Regions from separate parts of the Enterobacter sp. RIT637 genome, predicted to be linked through region 2. Evidence: riboswitches for the same ligand, from Rfam matches in the RefSeq annotation. Region 2 holds a riboswitch; the other holds the start of a gene.
What was found. A riboswitch is a leader RNA that binds a small molecule or an ion and turns the genes downstream of it on or off. The one in region 2 is predicted to bind thiamine pyrophosphate.

Region 1 (14,782 bases), on a different contig from region 2:
ATGCCCAACAGTGAAGACGCCCCCGCTTTACCGCTCAGCAGTTCTTCTGTTTTTCCATCCCACAAAATACGCCCTTCGGCAATCACCACCGATCTCGGCGCAATCCGCGCGGCATCCTCAATACTGTGCGATACCATCAGCATCGTCAGCTGCTGGCGCTGGCAGACGTCCTGCACCAGGGCCAGCATCTCCTGACGCAGCGCGGGATCGAGCGCAGAGAAGGGTTCATCCAGCAGCAGTACCGGCTGCTCGCGCACCAGACAACGTGCTAGCGCCACGCGCTGACGCTGGCCGCCGGAAAGCTCGCCCGGCAGCCTGTCGATGAATTCGGCGATCCCCATTTGCGCGGCAATACTCTCCAGCTTCTGGCGCTGGGCGTCGTTCAGCTTGAGTCCCGGATGCATCCCCAGCGCAATGTTTTGTCGCACCGTCAGATGGTTAAAGAGGTTGTTTTCCTGAAACAGCATCGAGACCGGACGCTTTGCCGGTGGAGTACGGGTATGGTCCCGGCTTTCAATCACTATCGAGCCGCTCGCCGGCTGCAGAAAACCGGCAATCAAATTAAGCAGCGTGCTTTTCCCCGCACCGCTTGGACCAAGCACGGCGATCATCTCCCCCTGACGCACGGAGAGTGTGAAGCGCATCGGCAGATGCTGATAAAGCCAGGTTACATCAGTCAGTTCTAACATCACGCCCCGGAAGTTTTTCGATAACGGTAAATAAGGCAAAACACAGCAGCAGCAGTAACAGCGCGGTGACCGCGCCGTCCTGACTGCGATAAGAGCCGATTTGCTGATAGAGCCAGTATGGCAGCGTGCGGAAATCGTCATTGCCAAAGAGAGCCACCACACCAAAATCCCCAATCGACAGCACGCAGGCAAACGCCAGCGCCTGCGCCAGCGGACGTTTCAGGGCGCGGAGTTCAACCACCTTCAGCCGCTGCCAGCCCTGCATGCCCAGCGACTGACACAGCAACCCGTAGCGGCTGTTCACGTCGCGCATCGGGTTTTCCAGCACTTTCAGCGCGTAGGGAATGGCCATCAGGGCGTTGGTGAAAATCACGATGCCGTCGGCCCTTTCCGGCAGGCCGATGGTGCTGTTGAACAGTAAAAAGAAGCCCGTCGCCAGCACGATGCCCGGCATCGCCAGAATCAGCATGCCCGTCAGCTCCAGCGCCTGTCCGGCCTTTTGTGCATGCCGGGCATAGAGTTCACGGCTGCTCCACAGCAGCATCATGGTGAGCATAACGCACAGCAGTCCGGCAGCCAGCGCTATGCGTACCGAGGTCCAGGTCGCCTGCCAGAGGACGGGCTGTTGCAGGACGGACATGAGATTAAGGTTCAGTCCGTCAACGATAACGGCCATCAGCGGCGGCAGCAGCAGCAGGAGCGCCAGCGCAATCAGGATAAAATCGGTGACGCGGCTGTGCAGACTGTCCTGCGGATCGCGCCAGCCGGTGATTTGGTTACTGCCAGCGGGAATGGCTTTACTCAGCCGCTGGCTCAACAGCACCAGTACAAGGCAGCACGCCATCTGCACCATCGCCAGCAGCGCGGCGCGACCGGGATCGTAGTCGTAACTCAGCGCCTGGTAGATCGCCAGTTCGATGGTGGTGGCCTGCGGCCCGCCGCCGAGCGACAGCACGGTGGCAAAGCTGGCAAAGCAGAGCATAAAGATTAACGCCGCCACGGGCGGGATCTGGCGGCGAAGCCACGGCCATTCGACAAAGCGGAAGAACGACAGGCCGCGCATGCCTAGCTGAGCGGCAATCTGGCGCTGTTCGCCGGGTATGTTTTCCAGCGCCTGCAAAAAGAGGCGCGTCGCCATCGGCATATTGAAAAAGACGTGCGCGAGCAGAATGCCCTTCAGCCCGTAGGGGGAGAAGGTCCACTCCAGTCCTGAAAATGCAAAGAGAGAGGCCAGCCAGCCCTGTCGACCGTAAACGCTCAGAATACCAAATACCGCCACCAGCACGGGAAGGATCAGCGTCATGGCGCACAGGCGCAGCAGTGCCAGCCTGCCGGGGAAACGCCGCCGATACAGGGCGCGCGCCAGAAAAATGGCTGGGATCACCGACAGCAGGGCAGAAAGAAACGCCTGCCAGAAGGAGAACCGGATAACGTGCCAGAGATAGCTGTCGTGCCAGAGTGCGAGCAGATCGCTCTCCGGCGCGTTAAACCACAGTGCAAGGAATGCCCCCAGGCTGACCGCCACCATCAGCAGGGCGGCGAGCAGACCGGGGATTAACCAGCCGGGAATCAACGGCTGACGGCGCGTTGCCATTCACTTACCCATGCGGCACGCTGCGCGGCGACCTGCTGCGGCGTAAACTCCAGCGAGGCTGTTGGTTTGGTCAACTGCTCGAAACCTGCGGGCAGGGCAACGTTAGTGACCGGATACATCCAGTTGCCTGCGGGAATTGCATTCTGGAACCCGGGTGAAACCATGAACTTCAGGAACTTCTCGGCCAGCTCCGGCTGTTTGCTGGCGGCGGTACGCGCGGCCACTTCCACTTGCAGGTAGTGACCTTCAGCGAAATTCGCAGCAGCGTAGTTGTCTTTCTTCTCGGCGATAATGTGGTAGGCCGGAGAGGTGGTGTAGCTCAGCACCAGATCGCTTTCGCCTTTCAGGAACAGGCCATAGGCTTCGCTCCAGCCCTTGGTGACGGTGACGGTTTTGGCGGCAAGCTTCTGCCACGCTTCAGGCGCTTTATCCCCGTAGACCTTTTGCATCCACAGCAGCAGGCCCAGGCCTGGCGTGCTGGTACGCGGATCTTCATAAATCACGCGCCATTTCTGGTCGCTTTCCACCAGCTCTTTCAGGCTCTTCGGCGGGTTTTTCAGCTTATTTTTGTCGTAAACAAAAGCAAAGTAGCCATAGTCAAACGGCACAAAGGTGTCGTTTTTCCAGCCGCCCGGCACGTTAACGGCATCTGCCGTGACGCCGCTTTTGGCAAACAGTTTGGTTTGCGAGGCGGCTTCCAGCAGGTTGTTATCCAGCCCGAGCACCACGTCAGCTTTGCTGTTTTTCCCTTCCATACGCAGGCGGTTAAGCAGCGACACGCCGTCCTCCAGCGCCACGAACTTCAGTTCGCAGTTACAGTCCGCTTCAAAGGCTTTTTTGACTACCGGGCCAGGGCCCCAGTCGGCAGAGAAGGAGTCATAGGTGTAGACCGTCAGGACGGGCTTCGCAAAAGCGGGCAGCGCAAACAGCGCCAGCAGGGGGAGAACTTTTTTTAACACTTTGCACCTCAAAGTTGAGTGGCAAAGGATTTTGAGAGACAGCCTCAAATCCCTTCGCCGGCGTTATCCGGATCAGGTTCGACGGGTATTATCTCAGCGCACATCAGTGATGCAGCACCCCGTTGAGAACGGCGCTATTGTAATGATTTGGTGAATATTACGAAAGCGTTATGGCTCCGGCGGCGCAAACCAGGCGGATTTAAAGTCGAACCAGCCCAGGGTGTTCATCCGCAGGCCGCGCATGCTGCGCTGTCCCTGGATCATCAGCCAGTGGTGGATCAGCGGCACGATCGCCTGTTCGGCAAGTAACGCCTGGCACCACGCGGCTAAATTCATCTCCCCCGCTCGCCACAAGGCGGCGTCCTGCTGCCAGTCACGGTCGATGCAGTGCTGGATCAGCGGGACTTCATACAGGTGCGAGAAGAGCGAGAAATCGAGCGGCAGGGTGAAGTTGGCGCTGTTGAGCCAGATATCACTGGTGATATCCCCCTGGTGCCATTCGTCATAGTCAACTTCCTTGACCTCCAGCGTTACCCCTTCGGCCGCCAGTAGTCGGGTCATGATTCTGGCGATAAAACGATGCTCTACGTGCTCGCGGTAGTAGGTCAGGGTGATGGACTCCAGCCCTGCGGGCTTTTCGTTACGCGCTGGACGAGCGTGGTGCCAGCGCGGAAGCAGGCCATAGGCCGGGAACCACCAGGCCTGATACTGCACGTCGGCATGATAGATCAGGTTCGCAGGGGCCAGAATGTGGCTGATCCACTCTCGCACCTGAGGATTCGCGCCGCGATGGGTGCGGCGATCAAACAGCAGATAATAACAGCCCTCTTCAAGGCGGCTTTCGACAGCCTTTTCCCCTGTCGTCGGGCCTTCCAGCGTCAGCCCGGCGCTGAGCTCTTCGTTGAGATCCGGCAGCACCCAGACGTTCACTTCGTCGATCAGCGCCCGATAGCCAAAATAGTCATCAAAGGCACGGATCTTCAGCTGATTGCTGTTGTTGCGGGAGACGGCATAAGGGCCGGTGCCAATTGGCTGGCTGGCGAAATTATTCAGAGACTCCCACTCGCCGGGCAAAATCATCGAGGGCACATAGCCCAGCAGCCAGGGGAGCCACTTATCCTGCTGCGACAGTTCAATGTCCAGCGTCCACGCCGTGGGGGAGTGGACGCGCAAAATATGTGAGTAGAGAGGGAGCTTGCGGGCGCGTTCCAGAGAAGAGATAACATCGCTCATTTCCAGCTCGCGACCGTGATGAAAATGGATGCCTGGGCGCAAAAAGAAGCGCCAGTGGAGTGACGAGAGTTGCTGCCAGTGGTGCGCGATATCGGCTTCCAGTTCCCCGTTTTCCTCATTTATTCGCGTCAGCCCGCTGAAGATTTGCCGGGCCATATGGGTTTCAGAGCGCCGTAACGCCGTGCCGGGCAACAGATTTTTCATCGGGCGGTAGTAAAGCACCCGCAGAATATGGCGGCCCTGACGAAAACTGCGTCCGAGATGCGAGACCAGCATCTGGCGCACGGCGGCCTTGTCGCCCACCAGCTGTACCAGTTGCTCAATACGGTCCTGCTCCAACAGATCTTCCGCGCGCTGCTGCTGCAGCGCCAGGCCGGTGTAGAGGAACGTCAGGCGAGAGCGCTTGCCGCGTCCCGCCTCCGCTTCCCAGCTTAACCAACCCTGCTGCTGCATGGTGTTGAGCAGCGTGCGCATATGTCGGCGCGAACAGTTGAGCAGGTCAGCCAGCTCGTTCAGCGTGGTCTCCTGCGATTGCCCCTCGCAGCACTGCCAGAGGCGGATAAATTGTTGTTGCAGACGACCGGAAGGCATAAAAGGGGAACTCCTGACAAAAAACCAGCAATTTATTAATCCCTATATTAGGACAATAATGCTTCCCGATGAAGTGAGGAGGTAAATGATGAAGTGGTCTACCGCACGTCAATTTTATCAGCAGTACTTTTCAGCGACAAAAGGATCGTCCTGGCTGGCCCGCCAGTGTGCAGAGCAACGGCTGAAAATGTTAGAAGAATTGATGCAGTGGGACGTTACGAAACCGACCTCTTCTCGCTAACTCGCCTCGATCATGTGTGACTGAGTATTGGTGCTAATCACCCGCCAGCAAAATGTTTTTGCTGGCTTTTTTCGTTTACTATTTCACCCAATTTCGATTCGCTTTCACAAGGACTTGCGCATGCTGTGGTTGATGACGATGGGGCGACGCCTGAACGGCGTGTATGCCGCTTTTATGCTGGTCGCCTTTATGATGGGCGTGGCGGGGGCGCTTCAGGCACCGACGCTGAGCCTGTTTCTCAGCCGCGAGGTGGGGGCGCAGCCGTTTTGGGTCGGCCTGTTTTACACCGTCAACGCCATTGCCGGGATCCTGGTGAGCCTGGGGCTGGCAAAACGATCCGACAGTCAGGGTGACAGGCGCAAGTTGATCCTCTTTTGCTGCGCGATGGCCGTGGGCAACGCGCTGCTATTTGCCTTTAACCGTCATTATTTGACCCTCATTACCTGCGGTGTGCTGCTGGCCTCTCTCGCGAATACCGCCATGCCACAGCTGTTCGCGCTGGCCCGTGAATACGCGGATAACTCGGCGCGGGAAGTGGTGATGTTCAGCTCCGTGATGCGCGCGCAGCTCTCGCTGGCGTGGGTCATCGGCCCACCGCTGGCCTTCATGCTGGCGCTGAATTACGGCTTCACCACCATGTTCTCCATAGCCGCCGGAATTTTTGTCATCAGTCTGGTATTGATCGCCTTTGCGCTGCCGTCCGTGGCGCGCGTCGAACAGACAACGGATAAACCTGTCACCCAGGTGAGCGGCTGGCAGGATAAAAACGTCCGCATGCTGTTTATTGCCTCCACGCTGATGTGGACCTGCAATACCATGTACATCATCGATATGCCGCTGTGGATCAGCAGCGATCTGGGTCTGCCGGACAAGCTCGCAGGGATCTTAATGGGGACAGCCGCCGGGCTGGAAATTCCGGCAATGATTCTGGCGGGATACTACGTTAAGCGCTTCGGAAAACGCAGGATGATGATCGTCGCCGTGGCGGCCGGGGTGCTGTTCTACGCGGGGCTGATCCTCTTCCATTCGCGTGAAGCCCTGCTGGCGCTGCAGCTGTTTAACGCCGTGTTTATCGGTATTGTTGCCGGGATCGGCATGCTCTGGTTCCAGGATTTAATGCCGGGACGCGCTGGATCTGCGACCACGCTGTTCACCAACAGCATTTCAACGGGCGTTATTCTGGCGGGGGTGATTCAGGGCGCGCTGGCGCAAAGCTACGGGCATGCCTCGGTTTACTGGATGATTGCCGCGATTTCGGTGGTTACGCTTGGGCTGACCTGCCGGGTTAAGGATGTCTGATTCTGGAAGGCGGCTTCACGAAATGAAACGACTTTCTGACAGGTACCAGGAAGGAGAATAGAGTGCGTGGCGGGTGCTTGAGGCTGTTTGCCTCAGGCTTTCGCAAGAGGCAAACAGTGGAGAGTCCCACATCAAAAAAACTGATGGGGAGACCAACTTCACAACCAACATTGCGAGGTTAGTCTCTTCATTGCCGAAAAGCAATAAGGAGGCTGGAATGCCAAAACGTACTCTGCTGTTAGGTTTGTTTCTGATCTGTACGACGCTGTTGATCTTCACCTGGATGGTGCGTGACTCGCTGTGTGAGCTGCACTTCAGACAGGAGAAAACAGAGCTGGCGGCAGTGTTGGCTTACGAAGCAAAACGTTAGCGGTATTGGCGGGGGAAGGTTCCCCGCCTCTCCAGAGTGGTTGAGCCTCAACGCACCCTTATCAATGGCCCGCGCCCTGCGGGCTATTGCCTTTAGCCCATAAACGCAGGCTGTTTTTTCTCGTACGCTGAGATAGCGTCTTCGTGCTGGAGCGTCAGGCCAATGCTGTCCAGACCGTTCAGCATGCAGTGACGGCGAAACGCATCAATGCTAAAGCTGTAGGACTTATCCCCGGCTTTCACCACTTCCGCTTCCAGATCCACTTCAAACGATATCCCCGGATTTGCCTGCACCAGCGCAAACAGCTCATCGACCTGTTCATCGCTCAGCGTTACCGGCAGCAGCTGGTTGTTGAAGCTGTTGCCGTAGAAAATATCCGCGAAGCTCGGGGCAATAACCACCTTAAACCCATAGTCGGTCAGCGCCCAGGGCGCGTGTTCACGGGATGAGCCGCAGCCAAAGTTTTCTCGCGCAAGCAGAATGGATGCACCTTTGTATTCCGGGAAATTCAGGACGAACTCCGGGTTCGGCACGTCGCCTTTGTCATCCAGAAAACGCCAGTCGTTAAACAGATGTGCGCCAAAACCGGTACGCGTCACTTTCTGCAAAAACTGCTTAGGAATGATCGCATCAGTATCGACGTTAGCGGCGTCCAGCGGGACAACACGGCCCGTATGTTGGGTAAATTTCTCTGCCATGATTGTCTCCTTATTTCAGGCTGCGAATATCGGCGAAATGGCCGGTGACTGCCGCAGCGGCGGCCATTGCCGGGCTGACCAGATGGGTGCGCCCACCGCGGCCCTGACGGCCTTCAAAGTTACGGTTGCTGGTGGAGGCACAGCGCTCGCCCGGATTCAGGCGGTCGTTGTTCATCGCCAGACACATTGAGCAGCCTGGCAGACGCCATTCGAAGCCTGCTTCAATGAAGATCTTATCCAGACCTTCGGCTTCAGCCTGCGCCTTAACCGGACCGGAGCCAGGTACCACCAGCGCCTGCACGCCCGGTGCCACTTTGCGGCCTTTGGCAATCTCGGCGGCGGCACGCAAATCTTCGATACGGGAGTTGGTGCAGGAACCGATAAAGACTTTATCAATGGTTACGTCGGTCAACGGCACGCCGGGCTTCAGCCCCATATAGGCCAATGCTTTTTCCGCACTGGCGCGCTCGACCGGATCGGCGAAGGAGGCCGGATCGGGAATGGCGTCGTTGACGGAAATCACCTGACCCGGGTTGGTGCCCCAGGTCACCTGAGGCGCAATCTCTTCAGCCTGCAGTGTGACAACGGTATCAAAGGTTGCCCCATCGTCGGTTTTCAGGGTTTTCCAGTACGCAACCGCGTCGTCAAAATTCTGACCTTTCGGCGCATGCAGACGACCCTTCACATAGTTGAAGGTGGTGTCGTCAGGCGCGACCAGACCGGCTTTTGCGCCCATCTCAATGGCCATATTGCACAGGGTCATACGACCTTCCATGCTCAGCGCCTGGATGGCTTCACCGCAGAACTCAACAACGTGGCCGGTGCCGCCTGCGCTGCCGGTTTTGCCGATAATCGCCAGCACGATGTCTTTCGCGGTAATGCCCGGTGCGGCTTTACCCTTCACTTCAATCTTCATGGTTTTGGCGCGACCCTGTTTCAGGGTCTGCGTTGCCAGCACATGTTCCACTTCGGACGTGCCAATCCCGAACGCCAGCGCACCAAACGCGCCGTGGGTGGCGGTATGGGAGTCACCGCACACGATGGTCATGCCCGGCAGGGTAATGCCCTGTTCTGGCCCCATTACGTGGACGATGCCCTGATACGGATGGTTCAGGTCGTACAGCTCAACGCCAAACTCGTTGCAGTTCTTAATCAGCTCCTGCATCTGGATACGCGCCATCTCACCCGAGGCATTAATGTCTTTGGTTTGGGTGGAAACGTTGTGATCCATCGTCGCGAAGGTTTTACCCGGCTGACGTACCGGGCGCTTGTGCGCGCGCAGGCCGTCAAATGCCTGAGGTGAGGTCACTTCGTGCACCAGGTGGCGGTCAATGTACAGCAGCGGGGTTTCGTTTGGCGCCTCGTAAACAACGTGCGCATCAAACAACTTTTCATACAACGTCTTAGCCATGATTACACCCCTTCAGCGACATAGCGGGCAATAATGTCGCCCATTTCATCGGTACTGACTGCCGCCGTGCCGCGTGCTAAATCGCCGGTACGGACGCCTTCTTCTAACGCCCGGTTAATGGCGTTCTCAATTGCGGTTGCCGCATCGCCTGCATCCAGGCTGTAGCGCAGCAGTAGGGCCAGGGAGAGGATCTGCGCAATCGGGTTAGCTATGTTTTTGCCTGCGATATCCGGCGCGGAGCCGCCGGCAGGCTCGTACAGGCCAAAGCCTTCTTCATTCAGGCTTGCGGATGGCAGCATGCCCATGGAGCCGGTGATCATCGCACACTCGTCAGAGAGGATATCGCCGAACAGGTTGGAGCACAGCAGCACGTCAAACTGGGACGGATCCTTAATCAGCTGCATAGTCGCGTTGTCGATGTACATGTGCGACAGCGCGACGTCCGGGTACTGCTTAGCGACTTCACTGACGATCTCGCGCCACAAAATGGAAGACTGCAGCACGTTCGCTTTATCAATAGAGGTCACTTTATGGCGGCGTTTGCGCGCCGACTCGAACGCGATGTGGGCGATACGTTCGATTTCGAAACGGTGATATACCTCGGTGTCGAATGCTTTCTCGTGTTGGCCGCTGCCTTCGCGGCCTTTTGGCTGACCGAAATAGATCCCGCCGGTCAGTTCACGCACGCACAGAATGTCGAAACCGTTGGCGGCGATATCTGCGCGCAGCGGGCAGAACTCTTCCAGACCCTGATACAGCTTCGCCGGACGCAGGTTGCTGAACAGCTTGAAGTGTTTACGCAGCGGCAGCAGCGCGCCGCGCTCTGGCTGCTCTGCCGGCGGCAGGTGTTCCCATTTCGGGCCACCGACGGAGCCAAACAGCACGGCATCGGCATTTTCGCAGCCTTCCACGGTCGCCTTAGGCAGCGGGGTACCGTGGTTATCAATCGCAATACCACCCACGTCGTAGTGGCTGGTGGTGATTTTCATCGCAAAACGCGTGCGAACGGCTTCCAGTACTTTCAGCGCCTGTGCCATCACTTCCGGACCAATACCGTCGCCCGGCAACACAGCAATATGGTAATTCTTCGACATTACACGGTTTCCTTGTTGTTCTCTTTATTCTGAGCTTTGCGTTGCAACTCTTTTTCGACTTCGGCGGCGCGCCAGATGTTGTTCAGAACGTGCACCATCGCTTTCGCGGAGGATTCAACAATATCGGTCGCCAGGCCCACGCCGTGGAAGCGGCGGCCGTTGTAATTCACCACGATATCCACCTGTCCCAGGGCATCTTTACCATGCCCTTTCGCCGTCAGGTCATACTTCACCAGCTCAACGTCGTACTCGGTGACGCGGTTAATCGCCTGGTAAATCGCATCGACGGGGCCGTTACCGTTCGCGGCTTCCGCTTTAATTTCATCACCGCAGGCCAGTTTGACCGAGGCGGTGGCGATGTCGCTGGAGCCAGACTGTACGTTGAAGTAATCCAGACGGAAGTGCTCTGGCTCTTCCTGCTGCTTGTTAATGAAGGCCAGCGCTTCCAGGTCATAGTCGAACACCTGACCTTTTTTGTCGGCCAGCTTCAGGAACGCGTCGTACAGCTGATCCATGTTGTAATCACTGTCCTGATAACCCATCTCTTCCATACGGTGCTTAACCGCCGCGCGGCCAGAGCGAGAGGTCAGGTTCAGCTGCACCTGGTTCAGGCCGATGGATTCCGGAGTCATGATTTCGTAGTTTTCACGGTTCTTCAGCACGCCGTCCTGGTGAATACCGGAGGAGTGCGCGAAGGCACCGGTGCCGACAATCGCTTTGTTGGCCGGAATCGGCATGTTGCAAATCTGGCTGACGGTCTGGCTGGTGCGCCAGATTTCGTTGTGATTGATGCGGGTGTGCACGTCCATGATGTCTTTGCGTACTTTGATCGCCATGATCACTTCTTCCAGCGAACAGTTACCCGCGCGTTCGCCGATACCGTTCATTGCGCCTTCTACCTGACGCGCACCGGCGTGGACGGCCGCGATGGCGTTGCCCACGGCCAGACCCAAATCATCGTGGGTGTGGACGGAGATAATCGCTTTATCAATATTGGGTACGCGGTCATACAGACCGGTGATGATGTTGGAGAACTCAAACGGCATGGTGTAGCCGACGGTGTCCGGGATGTTGATGGTTTTCGCGCCCGCGTTGATCGCGGCTTCGACGACGCGCGCCAAATCTTCGATTGGCGTACGACCCGCATCTTCACAGGAGAACTCAACGTCATCGGTATAGTTGCGTGCGCGCTTAACCATGTAAACCGCGCGCTCAATCACCTCATCCAGCGTGCTGCGCAGCTTGGTCGCGATGTGCATAGGCGAGGTCGCAATGAAGGTGTGAATACGGAACGCTTCGGCGACTTTCAATGACTCGGCGGCAACGTCGATGTCTTTCTCCACGCAGCGCGCCAGACCACATACGCGGCTATTTTTAATGGTGCGCGCAATGGTTTGCACTGATTCAAAATCACCCGGTGAAGAGACGGGGAAACCCACTTCCATCACGTCGACGCCCATACGTTCGAGAGCCAGCGCAATCTGCAGTTTCTCTTTCACACTCAGGCTCGCCTGTAATGCCTGTTCACCGTCACGTAAAGTAGTATCGAAAATAATGACTTGCTGGCTCATGGGTTAGGTCCTTGTCAGTCTTAGGGCGCCTTGCTACGAGCATAAAAAAACCCGCGCAGTGGCGCGGGTTTCTAGTCTTACTGGTGACGATTCAACGCTGAATTTCGCCCGCCAGTCTACCGCGCACAGTGGATGCGTTTAGTAGTAGTAGACCGGTGAAACGAATGGTGCGTGTCATGAATCGTGCTCCGTTAAATTCAATATGCTTTTAGTGGTACTGGATACGGCTGTTCATGTCAACCCTTGGTGACAAATTTACACCTGCTGGCATGATTGCACTGATTATTGGATTTAGCTAATTGTGCTGGCTTTCTCGTTTGTGACCTCTTTAATTGTCTATTTTTGGACTTAAAATTTGTCACCGGAATGATTTGAATATATTTAGTATCAATTAAACATACTTTGTTTGTCGTTGCACCTGGGGTTGAAATGCGTGTTTTTTCATTAATTTATGTGCGCAGTGAATGAATTGGAAACGAATGTGCAGGGCATATTGATAAAAGTTTGTTAACTAACTCAACGATGTTGCTGTTAATAGTTTAATGAAACTTAAGTTATTATTAACCTGAGGGGTGATTGTTTATTCATCTGAACTATGGTTTCATGCCAACCCTAATGTAATCGATATCAATTTACGTTGATTTTTATCCCCGAGTCAATGAGATGCATCTGCACTCTATTGATGAGTTTGTCTTTATATTTTCCGAATTTTAAATAATTCTCTTTCGCTGGTCGTATATGCATGGTAAATCATATTTTTCGAACTTATTACAATGCTCTGGCAGAGGGAATTTAGCGTGACAGTGGAGTCAGGAATGCCATTAAATAATATTAATCAACCTCAGGTTTATGACGGGGTTAAACCTCAGTTACGCACTGTGGATCTCAATCTGTTAACCGTTTTTGACGCGGTAATGCAGGAGCAGAATATCACGCGTGCAGCGCAATCCCTTGGCATGTCTCAACCAGCGGTAAGTAATGCGGTGGCCAGGCTTAAACTGATGTTTAACGACGAATTATTCGTACGTTACGGAAGGGGGATCCAGCCCACTGCTCGCGCATTCCAACTGTTTGGCTCTATTCGTCAGGCGCTGCAACTGGTACAAAATGAACTGCCTGGTTCAGGCTTTGAACCCTTAAGCAGCGAGCGAGTTTTCCATTTATGCGTTTGCAGTCCACTCGACAATTATTTGACCTCTATTATATATAATAAAGTTGAAACGATTGCGCCAAATATTCATCTGGTTTTTAAGTCTTCATTAAATCAGAACACTGAGCACCAGCTTCGTTATCAGGAAACGGAGTTTGTCTTAGGATACGAAGAGTTCCGTCGCCCGGAGTTTTCCTGCGTACCGCTATTTAAAGATGAAATGGTCCTGGTCGCCAGTAAAAAACACCCGAGAATGAATGCTCCGCTGCGTGAAAACGATGTTTATAATGAGCAACATGCCGTTGTCGCTCTCGACAGGTATGCTTCATTTAGTCTGCCGTGGTATGACACCGCAGATAAACAAGCGAGCGTTGCTTATCAGGGTATGGCAATGGTCAGCGTATTAAATGTGGTATCCCAGACGCACCTGGTCGCTATTGCCCCGCGCTGGCTGGCGGAAGAGTTCTCTGAACAGCTTAATCTGCAAATTTTGCCATTACCGCTCAAGCTAAATAGCCGTACCTGTTACCTTTCATGGCATGAAGCAGCGGGCCGGGATAAAGGGCATCAGTGGATGGAAGAGTTACTTATCAGCGTCTGTCGTCGATAAGCTCGTCAGGATAAATCGCATTAAAACATGCGGTTTATCCTGATATTTTTATCGTTAATGATATTTTGTTCTGAGTGACTTTTTTCCTCCGGTTGTCATCCCGTCAAAAATAGATGATTTCCTGAATCATCTCACTTTTAAGCGATGAATCATTATCTCAACCTCTAATAACAGATGAATTCACCATAACCTTCCGGACTGGCTCTCTTTTCTGCTTCGGAGGACATTTCCCCCGCCTTGTTTGCCAATTGCCTGCCTTATAACGAGCGGTTAAGGTAACGATCACTCTGCATTATATAAGATGGGTTGATCCCTATCGTAAGACGGGGCGGAAATGAATTCTGCTTTCTGTCTATAACAAAAAGCCTGGAGGCAAAGCATGGAGATGTTGTCTGGCGCGGAAATGGTCGTTCGATCGCTGATCGATCAGGGCGTGAAGCAAGTGTTCGGCTACCCTGGAGGCGCAGTCCTCGATATTTATGATGCGCTTCATACGGTGGGCGGCATTGACCATGTTCTGGTTCGTCACGAGCAGGCGGCGGTACACATGGCTGACGGGCTGGCCCGTGCGACGGGTGAAGTAGGCGTGGTATTAGTCACGTCGGGTCCTGGTGCGACCAACGCCATTACCGGTATCGCGACAGCGTATATGGACTCCATTCCACTGGTCATTCTTTCCGGTCAGGTTGCAACCTCCTTGATTGGCTACGATGCATTCCAGGAGTGCGACATGGTGGGGATTTCACGCCCCGTGGTTAAGCACAGCTTCCTGGTGAAGCAAACCGAAGATATTCCCGGCGTGCTGAAAAAAGCCTTCTGGCTGGCAGCAAGCGGGCGTCCAGGCCCGGTAGTGGTCGATCTGCCAAAGGATATTCTGAACCCGGCGAATAAGCTGCCGTATGTCTGGCCGGAATCGGTGAGCATGCGCTCCTACAATCCAACGACGCAAGGCCACAAAGGCCAAATTAAGCGCGCGCTTCAGACGCTTGTGGCAGCAAAAAAACCGGTGGTCTATGTGGGCGGTGGTGCCGTTAATTCCGCCTGTGAAACGCAGCTGCGTGAACTGATAGAAAAGTTGAATCTTCCTGTCGCATCGTCGCTGATGGGGCTGGGGGCATTCCCGGCAACGCATCGTCAGGCGCTGGGGATGCTGGGTATGCACGGCACCTATGAAGCCAACATGACGATGCATAACTCGGATGTGATCTTTGCTGTTGGCGTTCGGTTTGACGATCGCACCACCAATAACCTGGCGAAATACTGTCCAGATGC
Region 2 (14,782 bases):
GGCCTGGCCTCTCTGCATGCGCGCGTTAAAGTGCGTATCACCGAATACGAAAAAGATGAAAACGGCGAATTCGTTGCGAAAACCAGCCTGAAAGACACGACCGTTGGCCGTGCCATTCTTTGGATGATCGTACCGAAAGGTCTGCCTTTCTCCATCGTCAACCAGGCGCTGGGCAAGAAAGCGATCTCCAAAATGCTGAACACCTGTTACCGCATTCTGGGTCTGAAGCCGACCGTAATCTTCGCTGACCAGACAATGTATACCGGCTTTGCTTATGCAGCGCGTTCAGGTGCATCTGTTGGTATCGATGACATGGTCATCCCAGAGAAGAAACACGAGATCATCTCTGAAGCGGAAGCCGAAGTTGCTGAGATCCAGGAGCAGTTCCAGTCTGGTCTTGTAACCGCGGGCGAACGCTATAACAAAGTTATCGATATCTGGGCAGCGGCGAACGATCGTGTATCCAAAGCGATGATGGATAACCTGCAGACCGAAACCGTGATTAACCGTGACGGCGTAGAAGAGCAGCAGGTTTCCTTCAACAGCATCTACATGATGGCCGACTCCGGTGCGCGTGGTTCCGCAGCACAGATTCGTCAGCTGGCAGGTATGCGTGGTCTGATGGCGAAGCCAGATGGCTCCATCATCGAAACGCCAATTACCGCGAACTTCCGTGAAGGTCTGAACGTACTCCAGTACTTCATCTCCACGCACGGTGCTCGTAAAGGTCTGGCGGATACCGCACTGAAAACAGCGAACTCCGGTTATCTGACGCGTCGTCTGGTTGACGTTGCGCAGGATCTGGTTGTGACCGAAGACGATTGTGGCACCCTCGAAGGTATCACCATGACCCCGGTTATCGAGGGTGGTGATGTTAAAGAGCCACTGCGCGATCGCGTTCTGGGTCGTGTGACCGCGGAAGACATTCTGAAGCCGGGTACTGCAGACATTCTGGTTCCACGCAACACGCTGCTGCACGAGCACTGGTGTGACCTGCTGGAAGCGAACTCTGTTGACTCCGTGAAAGTACGTTCCGTTGTATCCTGTGACACCGACTTTGGTGTATGTGCGCACTGCTATGGTCGTGACCTGGCGCGTGGCCACATCATCAACAAAGGTGAAGCAATCGGCGTTATCGCGGCACAGTCCATCGGTGAGCCGGGTACACAGCTGACGATGCGTACGTTCCACATCGGTGGTGCGGCATCTCGTGCGGCTGCTGAATCCAGCATCCAGGTGAAAAACAAAGGTAGCATCAAGCTCAGCAACGCGAAGTCTGTTGTTAACTCCGCTGGCAAGCTGGTTGTGACCTCTCGTAACACCGAGCTGAAGCTGATCGACGAATTCGGTCGTACCAAAGAGAGCTATAAAGTGCCTTACGGTGCGGTTATGGCGAAAGGTGATGGTGAGCAGGTTGCCGGCGGTGAAACCGTTGCAAACTGGGATCCACACACCATGCCGGTTATCACCGAAGTAAGTGGTTTCATCCGCTTCACTGACATGATCGACGGCCAGACCATTACTCGTCAGACCGACGAGCTGACCGGTCTGTCTTCTCTGGTGGTTCTGGATTCTGCTGAACGTACTGCCGGTGGTAAAGATCTGCGTCCTGCACTGAAAATCGTTGATGGTCAGGGTAACGACGTTCTGATCCCAGGTACCGACATGCCTGCGCAGTACTTCCTGCCGGGTAAAGCGATCGTACAGCTGGAAGATGGCATTCAGATCGGTGCGGGTGATGCTCTGGCGCGTATTCCTCAGGAATCCAGCGGTACCAAGGACATCACCGGTGGTCTGCCGCGCGTTGCGGACCTGTTCGAAGCACGTCGTCCGAAAGAGCCTGCAATCCTGGCGGAAATCAGTGGTATCATTTCCTTCGGTAAAGAGACCAAAGGTAAACGCCGTCTGGTTATCACTCCAGTAGATGGCAGCGAACCGTACGAAGAGATGATTCCTAAGTGGCGTCAGCTCAACGTGTTCGAAGGTGAACGTGTAGAACGTGGTGACGTGGTTTCCGATGGTCCAGAAGCACCGCACGACATTCTGCGTCTTCGTGGCGTACACGCGGTAACGCGTTACATCACCAACGAAGTACAGGACGTTTACCGTCTGCAGGGCGTTAAGATTAACGATAAGCACATCGAAGTTATCGTTCGTCAGATGCTGCGTAAAGCAACCATCGAAAACGCAGGCAGCTCCGAGTTCCTGGAAGGCGAACAGGTTGAATACTCTCGCGTTAAGATTGCAAACCGCGATCTGGAAGCGAACGGCAAAATCGGTGCGACCTTCGCGCGCGATCTGCTGGGTATCACCAAAGCGTCTCTGGCAACCGAGTCCTTCATCTCTGCAGCATCGTTCCAGGAGACCACGCGTGTCCTGACCGAAGCGGCTGTTGCTGGTAAGCGTGATGAACTGCGCGGTCTGAAAGAGAACGTTATCGTGGGTCGTCTGATCCCGGCGGGTACCGGTTATGCGTACCACCAGGATCGTATGCGTCGTCGTGCTGCGGGCGAACTGCCAGCTGCACCGCAGGTCACTGCAGAAGATGCATCCGCGAGCCTGGCAGAACTGCTGAACGCAGGTCTGGGCGGTTCCGACAACGAGTAATCGTTGATGCCCGGTGATAAACATTACCGGGCATGTGCCTCGTAAGTCGGTTAAGCGTAGCGCCACCCGACAATAAAAAACCCGCCTCGGCGGGTTTTTTTACAGCTGTATGTTATCAGTTTACCAACGGGATCCGCCGGTAAAGCTCAATCATATCGCCTGCCAGATCCTGAATAACCATCGCGTTCATCAGGTGATCCTGAGAGTGCACGGTGATCAGATTAACCGGGAGCTTTCCGGTGCCTTCATCAAGGCCAATAAGCTGCGTCTGGATCGTATGCGCGTGTTTTACATATTCGCGTGACTCTTCCATCGCCTTCTCGGCTTCGTCAAAGTCGCCTTTACGTGCCATCTGCAGTGCGGTCAGAGCAGCACTTCGCGCCGCGCCCGCATTCACCAGCAGTTCCATGATTGTGGTTTCTAAGTCTTCCATTATGACTCCAGCAGCTTAAGCGCTTTTTCCAGTACGGCATCACCTTTCATCATGCCGTAATCCATCATGTCGATCACCGCGACTTTTTTGCCCAGCGGGTCGGCCTGCGCCTGAAGTTTCGCCTGCTCGTATTTTACCTGTGGCCCCAGCAATACGATGTCGGCCGTCGCGATGTTGTCTTTAAACTCCGCGACCGGAACGGCTTTAATGGTGACTTCAACCCCTTTTTTCTGCGCGGCATCTTTCATACGTTGAACCAGCATGCTGGTTGACATTCCCGCTGCACAGCATAAAACGATGTTCTTCATAATCAGCCTCGATCTACATGTGTTTATTGATAATTATCCCGTGCAGACCGCTTCAACAACCGCTTTACCGTGATTGTGTGTCAGGCATCACAAAGAAATCGGCATTTTTCTGAAACCGGTTACAATTTCGTGGTTACTTGCTGTCAGACGTACGAACGATACGATTTTTTCCCTGCTGTTTTGCCGTGTAAAGCGCGCCATCGACGCTACCTACAAAGTGTTCCAGCGGCTCGAAGTGCCATTCCCCCAGGCCTGCACTGAACGTCACGTGCAGGTTCTCCTCACGCCAGACGCGCCGTTCCACGGCGGTGCGCCACGCTTCCAGCAGCGCGTGAGCGGTAGCGATCAGCTCCGTATGGAAGATCACCGCGAACTCTTCGCCGCCGTAGCGGTAAACAGAGATGTGATGGGGCTGCATGATCTGGATCCCCTCGCGGGCAACGTTACGCAAAACGATATCGCCGCTCAGGTGCCCCCAGGTGTCATTAATGGATTTGAAGTTATCGATATCGATCAGGGCCAGCGCGAAAGGCTGATGCGCGTTCAGCAGTTCATCCACATCGTTGTCGAATGCGCGGCGGTTTTTACAGCCCGTTAATGCGTCATGGGTTGCCTGACGGACATAGGCCTGTTCACGCGCTTTGTTTGACTGAATGGTATGGCTGAGCATCGCCTCAAGGCGCGGGGCCTGGCTGACATCCCCGGTTTTGATGGCGTTGATAATATTCATCAGCACGGTACGGGAAGCATGGCGCAGGTACAAACCAAACAGAATGATGATAATGGCTGCAAGTGCAAATCCCCAACTAACAACAACGGTTTCGTGGCGGGTAATGGCGGTAAGCGTGGCGTCGGATACCCGATAAATAACAAACCAGTCCGGGTTGGTGAAGGAGTAGTAGTAGTACCAGGATTTGCTTTTTGGATCGAATAAATGGCCTTCGCCGCTGGTCATTTTGTCCATCAGCGCTTCGCTGACGTACGGTTTAAACAGCGCGCCCGTGTCCGGGTGAAGTACCACGGTACCATCGCGTTCGACGACGAAAAATTCACCCTGTACGGGAGCCACCATTTGACGGAGGGTGTATCCCATAGAGGTCAAATCAAGATGAAAAGCGATCGTTCCCTTTAGCCTGCCTTCGGGTGAAATCACCGGTTTGTAGAGGGTGACGGTTGGGTGGTCGGTGAAGTAGTCCATATAGGGGCTGGTATAGTGACTAAAAATACTGGCCTCTGCCTGGCCTATAAACCACGGACGGGTTCGCACGTCGAATGTCCTGCTCTTTTCCGTAGGAAGTACTTCCGGCGCGCGCAGATAATGCCCCTGCGTGTCTGTCAAAGAGATGGACGAGACTGTCGGCATCAGGTTTTGCAAATGCATTAACATTTGCAGTCCTTGTACCGGATCGACGTTGATTGTCTGATTCAGCCGATCGTCGCGCGCAAAATACATCGCTGCACGCCCCAGAATATAGTCGTTTTCACGCAGGATGGATTCGGTATAGTTCACCGCCAGGTTATGGGTGAAATTACCATTAATCTTATGATAATCCTCCAGAAAATCCTTTCTCTGAGAAAGCGTAATCAACACGGCGATCAGCGCGAAGCTGCAGAGGATCCCCGCAAAGCTGACCATAATCGGCCGGGTGAAAGAGAGCTTTTTACTGTGAAGTGCCATGAGCTGTAGATTAATCCAGATGATGAATACGTTACGCCTGCTGATATCCTCTCAGCTTAGTCGCTGTCCTGAGGTTAGTAGCGAATTATACGGAACAGGATTTCAGGCGAGATGATTTATCTTAAGAATCATTAAGAAATTACTCATTATTTTTATTTTTTCAACTTTTGTTATGTTGGGCAGAGGCAGGGCGAAAGAGAGGAAGAAGCTTTTCGCCCTGGACAGCATCCGTTGCTGACGAAAGCAGAATAGAAAAACCGGGCACCTGTTCACAACTGCCCGGTGTTTATCTCAGAAGACGCCTCGTCATTTTTTTACGTAGTTGCAGTACATTTCAACGTAATTGCGAGGCGCGTCCCAGCCAGCTGTCCCAGTCTTTCCAGACAGGCTGAAGCCCCTGGGCGATCAGCGCTTCCGCGACGGTTTCCGGACGTCGTGCATCGTGTGGCGCAAACTGCTCCAGCTCCGGATGATCGTCGGCGTAACCGCCCGGCTGCGTTTTGGAAAACGCGCTGACGTTGTTAATCGCAAGCGGGATAACGCGATCGCGAAACGCCGAGGACTCACGCGTTGAGAGTGATAGTTCAACGTCCGGGGCGAGCAGACGAAACGCGCAGATGGTTTGTACCAGCTGGCGCTCATCCATCACCGAGGCCGGTTCGACGCCGCCTGTACACGGACGCAATCTGGGGAAAGAGATAGAGTAGCGACTCTGCCAGTAATGCTGCTGGAGCCACAGCAGATGTTCCGCCACCAGATAGTTATCCACTCGCCAGTTGTCTGAAAGCCCCGTCAGTGCGCCAAGGCCGATTTTGTCGATCCCGGCGCGTCCCAGCCTGTCCGGCGTTTCCAGCCGGAAGAAAAAGTCCTGCTTTTTTCCCTTCAGGTGATGCCGGGCGTACGTCGCCTCGTGGTAGGTTTCCTGATAAACCATGACTCCGTCCAGCCCAAGCGTTTTCAGTTCTGCGTACTCGTCCTGCGACAGGGGCTGCACTTCCATCTGCAACGACGCAAACTCACGGCGAATAGCCGGAAGATGCTGACGGAAATAGTCCATTCCCACCTTCCCCTGATGTTCGCCCGTGACCAGCAGAAGGTGCTCAAAGCCCATTTCACGAATGGCCGCACACTCGCGCGCAATCTCACCTTCATCGAGCGTTTTACGCTTGATGCGGTTGCTCATTGAAAAGCCGCAGTAGGTGCAGTCATTGGCACACAGGTTGGAGAGATAGAGCGGCACGTAGAAGCTCACCGTGTTGCCAAAGCGCTGGCGGGTGAGCCGCTGCGCGCGCTGCGCCATCGGCTCAAGGTAGGCGCTGGCCGCCGGTGAAAGCAGGGCCATCATGTCTTCGCGGGTCGGATGACGCGCGTTTAACGCGCGCTCGACATCCGCCGCCGTTTTGCTGTTGATGCGCAGGGCAATATCGTCCCAGTGGATCTCCCGCCAGCGATTGGTAAACGTGGTCATCAGAGCGCCTCCAGAAAACCGGTCAGCGGGCTGGTGGCATGCGCCTGGAAACTGCGCGAGCCGGGACCGGACTCCCTTGCCAGCAGGCCAGCCTCTACGGCCATGCGGAACGCGCGCGCCATCTTGACCGGATCGTCAGCCACCGCAATTGCCGTGTTCACCAGAACCGCGTCGGCACCCATCTCCAGCGCCTGCGCGGCGTGGCTGGGCACGCCAATGCCCGCATCCACGACCACGGGCACGGTGGCCTGTTCAATGATGATCTCCAGCATCGCCCGCGTCTCCAGCCCTTGATTAGAACCGATGGGCGCGCCCAGCGGCATGACGGCAGCGCAGCCGACCTCTTCAAGCCGTTTACACAGGACGGGATCGGCGCCGCAGTAAGGCAGGACGATAAATCCCTGCTGCACCAGCTTTTCTGCTGCTTTCAGCGTTTCAATCGGGTCGGGCAGTAGCCAGCGCGCATCCGGGTGAATTTCCAGCTTCAACCAGCGCGTGCCGAGCGCTTCACGCGCCAACTGTGCGGCGAAAATCGCCTCCTCGGCCGTTTTCGCACCGGAGGTATTCGGTAAAAGCGTAACGCCTGCCTCCAGTAAAGGCGCAAGAATGGCATCGTTATGCTGGCGAAGGTCCACGCGCTTCATCGCCAGCGTCACCAGCTGGCTGCCGCTTTCACGGATGGCATCCACCATCAGCTGCGGCGAGGCGAATTTTCCGGTTCCGGTAAACAGATGCGAATCAAAAACTTTATCGGCAATACGTAACATCTCAGCCCCCTGCGATGACCTGAAACAGCAGGATCTGGTCGCCTTCATTGACCTGCTGATGTTCCCACTGCTCGCGCGGCAGGATCTGTTGATTGAGCGCCAGCGCCGTTCCCGGCTTGAGCTGGCGTAGCCTTTCGAGCAGCATGGCAACGGTAAGTCCGTCATCGCACTTAATTGGCTCATCGTTAAACAGAATGCGCATCGTGGCCTCCGCATACCGGGCATTGGCTGGCGCGGTGCAAGGCCAGATGGCGCCAGCCGCCTGAGCGCGCATCAAATAACCGCAGCGTATTGCGTTCCGTCTCCATGCCGCTGAGCAGCTTGATGGCCTCCAGCGCCTGCAGCGTGCCCATCACACCAACGACTGGACCGAGAATGCCCGCCGTGCGGCAGTTACGCTCTGGCTCGGCATCGTCCGGCCACAGGCAGCGATAGCAGCCCTGCGCCCACGGAGGTGTCAGGACCATCATCTGTCCGCCGAAACCGACCGCGCTGGCGGTGATAAGCGGCGTGTTATGTGCCACACAGGCGGCGTTAATCGCCTGACGCGTCGCCATATTGTCCGTGCAGTCCAGCACCACGTCGGCAAGGGCGACTTCACGCTGCAGGCGTTCACCGCTGAGCCGCTCCTGCAGGGCAATCAGCTCGATGTCCGGGTTAAGCTGGTTCAGCCGCTGCCGGGTGACCTGCGCTTTAGGCTGGTCGATATCTTCCATGGTGAAAAGGATTTGCCGCTGCAGGTTGCTGAGGTGTACCTCGTCGTCGTCGGCCAGCACCAGCGTACCGATACCTGCGCCTGCCAGATAAAGCGCGGCGGGCGCACCTAGTCCGCCCAGACCGACAATCAGCACCCGGCTGGCGAACAGCTTTTGCTGCCCGTCGATGGCGATATCTTCCAGCAGGATCTGACGGCTGTAGCGCATAAAATCACGATCGTTCATCACCCGCTCCTGCCAGCTGTAACAGCTGCGCGGTGGCGAACCGCCAGTCTGCGGCCTGTGTGATGGCGCTGACGACGGCGATACTGCCGACGCCGGTCTCCAGCACCGCGGGGGCACGTTCAAGGCTGATCCCGCCGATGGCGACGGTGGGGTAATCGGCAAGGCGTTTAACGTGACTCGCCAGCTGCGTCAGACCCTGCGGTGCGGAGGGCATCTGCTTGGTTTGCGTCGGGAAGACGTGACCCAGCGCGATGTAGGAGGGACGGGCCGCCAGCGCCACGTCGATCTCCATGTCATCATGCGTTGAAACGCCAAGGCGTAGCCCGGCGTCGCGAATAGCGTTCAGATCCGTTGTTTCCAGGTCCTCCTGACCCAGATGCACGCCGTACGCCTGGTGCTTAACGGCCAGCCGCCAGTAGTCGTTGATAAACAGGCGGGCGTTATGTTGACGCCCAAGCGCGATGGCGGCAACCACATCGGCCTCCACCTCCTCATCGCGTTTATCCTTGATGCGCAGCTGGAGGGTGCGAACGCCTGCCTTCAGTAGGCGCTCTATCCACTCCACGCTGTCCACCACCGGATAGAGCCCTAAACGGAAGGGCACCGGGGGAAAATCGGGCTGGTACATTACGCCTCCTCTTTTTTGAGGTAGATTTCGCCGCCTTTGGCGCGGAAGGTTTCTGACATGTCCGCCATCCCCACTTCAATGGTTTGCGCGGCGGCGTAGTCGCGCACCTCCTGGCTGATTTTCATCGAGCAGAACTTCGGCCCGCACATAGAGCAGAAGTGCGCGACTTTGCCTGATTCCTGCGGCAGGGTCTCGTCGTGATAGGCGCGGGCGGTGAACGGGTCCAGCGCCAGGTTGAACTGGTCTTCCCAGCGGAATTCGAAGCGTGCCTTCGACATGGCGTTATCGCGGATTTGCGCACCCGGGTGGCCTTTGGCCAGATCCGCCGCGTGGGCGGCAATTTTGTAGGTGATCAGCCCCTGCTTCACGTCTTCTTTGTTTGGCAGGCCGAGGTGCTCTTTCGGCGTCACGTAGCAGAGCATGGCGCAGCCGAACCAGCCGATCATCGCCGCCCCAATGCCTGACGTGAAGTGGTCGTAGCCCGGCGCGATGTCGGTGGTCAACGGTCCCAGGGTATAGAACGGCGCTTCGTGGCAGTGCTCCAGCTCTTCGGTCATGTTGCGGCGGATCATCTGCATCGGCACGTGGCCTGGGCCTTCAATCATCACCTGCACGTCATACTCCCAGGCGATTTTGGTCAGTTCGCCCAGGGTGTGCAGCTCGGCAAACTGCGCTTCGTCATTCGCGTCGCGAATAGAGCCCGGACGCAGGCCATCGCCCAGCGACAGAGAGACATCGTACGCGGCGCAGATTTCGCAAATTTCGCGGAAGTGCTCGTAGAGGAAGTTTTCCTGATGATGTGACAGGCACCACTTCGCCATGATGGAGCCGCCGCGCGAGACGATGCCGGTCAGACGCTTCGCCGTCATCGGCACGTAGCGCAGCAGCACGCCCGCGTGAATGGTGAAGTAGTCCACGCCCTGTTCAGCCTGCTCCAGCAGCGTGTCGCGGAACGCTTCCCAGGTGAGGTCTTCGGCAATGCCGTTGACCTTCTCCAGCGCCTGATAAATCGGGACGGTGCCAATCGGTACCGGGCTGTTACGCAGGATCCATTCGCGGGTTTCGTGAATATAGCGGCCAGTGGAGAGGTCCATTACCGTATCCGCACCCCAGCGCGTGGACCAGACCAGCTTTTCCACCTCTTCTTCGATGGAGGAAGTCACGGCCGAGTTACCGATGTTCGCGTTGACCTTCACCAGGAAGTTGCGGCCAATAATCATCGGCTCGGATTCCGGGTGGTTGATGTTGGCGGGGATAATCGCGCGGCCGGCGGCCACTTCGTCACGTACAAACTCCGGCGTGATGTTCTCCGGCAGGCGAGCGCCAAACCCTTCACCCGGATGCTGATAGCGCAGCACTTCGCTACGGATGCGCTCGCGACCCATGTTTTCGCGGATGGCGATAAATTCCATTTCTGGCGTGACGATACCCCGGCGCGCGTAGTGCAGCTGGGTCACGCATTTGCCCGCTTTGGCGCGTTTTGGCGTCAGCAGACCGGTAAAGCGCAGCTCGTCCAGACCGTCGTCGGCCAGACGTTCTTTGGTGTACGCAGAACTGAGTACGCTCAGTTCTTCGCAGTCGTTGCGCGCGTCAATCCACGGCTGGCGAAGCTTAGCCAGACCCTGCTGGACGTTGATGGCAACATCAGGGTCGCCGTACGGGCCGGAGGTGTCGTATACCGGCACGGCTTCGTTGTCTTCAAACTGCGGATTCTCTTTGCTGCCGCCGATAAGCGTCGGGCTGAGCTGGATTTCGCGCATTGGGACGCGAATATCGGCCTGCGAGCCGGAAATATAGATGCGTTTCGAGTTCGGGAAAGCGGTGCCTTCCAGCGTGTCGATGAAGCGTTGGGCCTGTGCGCGCTGTTCGCGGCGGGTCAGTTTTGCAGTAGACATAGCTCATTCCAAAAGTGAAGGACATGGCTTGTCAGACGACGGATGAAGCAAGAGAGGATCGCCCTCGGGCGATACAACAGCAGTGTGACTCTTGTTCCCTTCGCAGGTATTAGCCTGATCAGGTTCCGCGGATCCCGAATTAACGGTCTCAGCCCGTGCTTTCACACTGGGCACTCCGACAAGAAAAATCCCCCTCGTGAGAGGGGCGAATGGTTGTAAATTACTCGTTAACGATTAAGAACTCAAGCAGGGCGCGCGACGTTCTCTTCATTGCTGATATTCAAATCATTGTCCAGCACGAGGGCGATCAGCTTATCTTCCAGCGTGAATCGCTCCTCCAGCGCTTCACCGAGGTCGGATAGCGCCTGCTGGAACTCAAGATAGTTATCGTGATCGATGGCGTTCTCGAGCGTGGAATCGTAGTAATCCATGATCTGCTGGGTGTTGGCTTCCAGCAGCGGATAGAGTTTACTGGCCGCTAAATACGGAGTTGTCCCTTCCATTTCGCGGATAATGCGTTCATAAATATTGAAATGGCCGTCGGACAGATAGTCGACCAGCCTCTGGCAAAAATCATCCAGCGCTTTTTCGTTCAGCCGCATAAACGATTCTTTGCCAGGCTTAATACCGACCAGATTGTAATAAGCCACGAGTAGATGCTTGCGCACATGTAGCCAGCGATCCACCAGTTTGTTACTTCCTCTAACGCGCTCAGTCAGGCTTTCTAGCTGGTTTAACATGGTCGACTCCGCAAGGTTTAGGATTGAATCTGCTTATCCAAAATGTAACCACAATGCTAACAACATGTCAGTGAAGCGAAGGTAGTGCAATAGATATGGATCGTATTATTGAAAAATCAGATCTGGGTTGGTGGATCGTCAGTCACGAACAAAAACTATGGCTTCCTGCCGGGGAAATCCCCCATGGCACGGCGGAAACGTTCGATCTTGCAGGACAAACCGCGCTGTGGATCGGCGAGTGGCAGGGCGAGCCGGTGTGGTTGATCCAACAAGCGCGTCGCCAGGATATGGGGTCTGTGCGGCAGGTGCTGGATCAGGATGTCGGGCTGTTCCAGCTGGCGGGGCGCGGCGTGCAGCTGGCGGAGTTTTACCGCTCGCATAAATACTGCGGCTACTGCGGTCATACCATGCACCCGAGCAAAACCGAGTGGGCGATGCTCTGCAGCCACTGCCGCGAGCGCTACTATCCTCAGATTGCGCCGTGCATTATCGTCGCTATCCGTCGGGAAGATTCCATCCTGCTGGCGCAGCATACTCGTCATCGCAACGGTATTCACACCGTGCTGGCCGGGTTCGTTGAAGTGGGCGAAACGCTGGAGCAGGCGGTGGCGCGCGAGGTGATGGAAGAGAGCAGTATTAAGGTGAAGAACCTGCGCTACGTCACCTCCCAACCCTGGCCGTTCCCGATGTCGCTGATGACCGCGTTTATGGCGGAATATGACAGCGGCGAGATCGTCATCGATCAGAAAGAGCTGCTGGAAGCGAACTGGTATCGCTATGACGATTTACCGCTGTTGCCTCCGCCGGGCACCGTGGCGCGTCGGCTGATAGAAGATACCGTGGCGATGTGTCGGGCCGAGTATGAGTAGTGTTACACTGAGGCCATGACGCTTAAGGAACTGCAAAAATGACCGAACTGAAGAACGATCGTTATCTGCGTGCGCTGCTGCGCCAGCCCGTTGATGTCACCCCGGTGTGGATGATGCGCCAGGCGGGACGCTATCTCCCAGAGTACAAAGCCACGCGCGCGCAGGCGGGCGATTTTATGTCGCTGTGCAAAAACGCCGAGCTGGCCTGCGAAGTGACGCTCCAGCCGCTGCGCCGCTTCCCGCTGGATGCTGCGATCCTCTTCTCGGATATTCTGACCATTCCGGATGCAATGGGCCTTGGCTTGTACTTCGAAACCGGTGAAGGTCCGCGTTTCACCTCCCCAATCAAAAGCAAAGCCGACGTGGATAAGCTGCCGATCCCCGATCCGGAAGGCGAGCTGGGCTACGTGATGAACGCCGTACGCACCATTCGCCGCGAGCTGAAAGGTGAAGTGCCGCTGATTGGCTTCTCCGGCAGCCCGTGGACGCTGGCGACCTATATGGTGGAAGGGGGCAGCAGCAAAGCCTTCACCATGATTAAAAAGATGATGTACGCCGAGCCGCTGGCCCTGCATGCGCTGCTCGACAAGCTGGCGAAGAGCGTTACCCTCTACCTGAACGCGCAGATTAAAGCCGGTGCGCAGTCGGTGATGATTTTCGATACCTGGGGCGGCGTGCTGACCGGGCGCGATTATCAGCAGTTCTCCCTGTACTACATGCACAAAATCGTTGATGGCCTGCTGCGTGAAAACGAAGGTCGCCGCGTGCCGGTGACGCTGTTCACCAAAGGTGGCGGTCAGTGGCTCGAAGCGATGGCGGCGACCGGCTGCGACGCGCTGGGCCTAGACTGGACGACCGATATCGCCGATGCCCGCCGTCGCGTGGGCGACAAAGTGGCGCTGCAGGGCAATATGGACCCGTCCATGCTCTATGCGCCGCCAGCCCGCATTGAAGAAGAAGTGTCGACTATACTGTCTGGTTTCGGCCAGGGTGAAGGCCACGTCTTTAACCTCGGCCACGGCATTCATCAGGATGTGCCGCCAGAACACGCAGGCGTATTTGTGGAGGCGGTGCATCGGCTTTCTGCCCAGTATCACAAGTAAGGAGTGGTTATGGATCTCGCGTCGCTACGCGCTCAACAAATCGAACTGGCTTCATCGGTGATCCGCGAGGATCGTCTGGATAAGGATCCTCCGCAGTACATTGGCGGAGCGGACGTCGGGTTTGAGCAGGGTGGGGAAGTGACGCGAGCGGCGATGGTGGTACTGAAATACCCTTCGCTTGAGCTGGTGGAGTACAAGGTAGCGCGTATTGCGACCACCATGCCGTACATTCCGGGCTTTCTCTCCTTCCGCGAATATCCCGCGCTGCTGGCAGCGTGGGAGCAACTCTCGCAAAAACCAGACCTGCTGTTTGTCGATGGACACGGTATTTCACACCCGCGCCGTTTAGGCGTTGCCAGCCACTTTGGGCTGTTGGTGGATGTGCCGACCATCGGCGTCGCCAAAAAACGCCTGTGCGGCGCGTTTGAACCTCTTTCTGCCGAGCCGGGCGCGCTGGCGCCGCTTATCCATAAAGGTGAGCAACTTGCGTGGGTCTGGCGCAGCAAGGCGCGCTGCAACCCGCTGTTTATCGCCACCGGGCACCGGGTCAGCATGGACAGTGCCCTGGCGTGGGTTCAGCGCTGCATGAAGGGCTACCGCTTGCCGGAGCCGACGCGCTGGGCAGACGCCGTGGCATCTTCGCGTCCGGCTTTTGTTCGTTGGCAGGAAATTCAGCCGTGATTCAGGTAAACTGCGGCTAATTTTCGATTCGAGACATCATCATGTTACAAAACCCGATTCATCTGCGCCTTGAGAAGCTGGAAAGCTGGCAGCACGTGACGTTTATGGCTTGCCTGTGCGAGCGCATGTATCCCAACTATGCTGCGTTCTGCAAGCAGACGGCGTTTGGCGAAGGCCAGATTTATCGTCGTATCCTGGATTTAATCTGGGAGACGCTGACGGTCAAAGACGCGAAGGTGAATTTCGACTCCCAGCTGGAAAAGCTGGAAGAGGCGATCCCCGCTGCGGATGATTTTGATCTGTACGGTGTCTACCCGGCGATTGATGCCTGCGTGGCGTTAAGCGAGCTGATTCACTCCCGCCTGAGCGGTGAAACGCTGGAGCACGCCATCGAAGTCAGTAAGGCATCCATTACGACCGTCGCGATGCTCGAAATGACCCAGGAAGGTCGCGAAATGACCGACGAAGAGCTGCGTGCCAACCCGGCGGTTGAACAGGAATGGGACATTCAGTGGGAAATTTTCCGCCTGCTGGCAGAGTGCGAAGAACGCGATATCGAGCTGATAAAAGGGCTGCGCGCGGACTTACGTGAGGCCGGCGAGAGCAATATTGGTATAATTTTTAACCAATGAGACAACAAAACGTGATTTAACGCCTGTTTTGT

Region 1: another riboswitch for thiamine pyrophosphate. It lies ahead of thiB (thiamine ABC transporter substrate binding subunit); the one in region 2 lies ahead of thiC (phosphomethylpyrimidine synthase ThiC).

The regions. Positions count from the first base shown of each region.
Region 1 is NZ_JAIHAZ010000008.1:172-14,953, forward strand. It holds gene thiQ (thiamine ABC transporter ATP-binding protein ThiQ) at 1-689, opposite strand, end outside; gene thiP (thiamine/thiamine pyrophosphate ABC transporter permease ThiP) at 673-2,283, opposite strand; gene thiB (thiamine ABC transporter substrate binding subunit) at 2,259-3,242, opposite strand; TPP riboswitch at 3,274-3,374, opposite strand; gene sgrR (HTH-type transcriptional regulator SgrR) at 3,411-5,066, opposite strand; gene sgrT (glucose uptake inhibitor SgrT) at 5,155-5,307, shown strand; gene K5E19_RS13510 (sugar efflux transporter) at 5,428-6,606, shown strand; gene K5E19_RS13515 (Hok/Gef family protein) at 6,824-6,976, shown strand; gene leuD (3-isopropylmalate dehydratase small subunit) at 7,069-7,674, opposite strand; gene leuC (3-isopropylmalate dehydratase large subunit) at 7,685-9,085, opposite strand; gene leuB (3-isopropylmalate dehydrogenase) at 9,088-10,179, opposite strand; gene leuA (2-isopropylmalate synthase) at 10,179-11,750, opposite strand; gene leuL (leu operon leader peptide) at 11,842-11,928, opposite strand; gene leuO (transcriptional regulator LeuO) at 12,566-13,510, shown strand; gene ilvI (acetolactate synthase 3 large subunit) at 13,890-14,782, shown strand, end outside.
Region 2 is NZ_JAIHAZ010000005.1:235,348-250,129, forward strand. It holds gene rpoC (DNA-directed RNA polymerase subunit beta') at 1-2,607, shown strand, start outside; gene K5E19_RS11055 (PTS lactose/cellobiose transporter subunit IIA) at 2,723-3,040, opposite strand; gene K5E19_RS11060 (PTS sugar transporter subunit IIB) at 3,040-3,348, opposite strand; gene K5E19_RS11065 (sensor domain-containing diguanylate cyclase) at 3,482-5,026, opposite strand; gene thiH (2-iminoacetate synthase ThiH) at 5,361-6,494, opposite strand; gene thiG (thiazole synthase) at 6,494-7,261, opposite strand; gene thiS (sulfur carrier protein ThiS) at 7,263-7,463, opposite strand; gene thiF (thiazole biosynthesis adenylyltransferase ThiF) at 7,447-8,202, opposite strand; gene thiE (thiamine phosphate synthase) at 8,189-8,830, opposite strand; gene thiC (phosphomethylpyrimidine synthase ThiC) at 8,830-10,725, opposite strand; TPP riboswitch at 10,804-10,913, opposite strand; gene rsd (sigma D regulator) at 10,968-11,465, opposite strand; gene nudC (NAD(+) diphosphatase) at 11,561-12,334, shown strand; gene hemE (uroporphyrinogen decarboxylase) at 12,373-13,437, shown strand; gene nfi (deoxyribonuclease V) at 13,447-14,118, shown strand; gene K5E19_RS11120 (YjaG family protein) at 14,160-14,750, shown strand.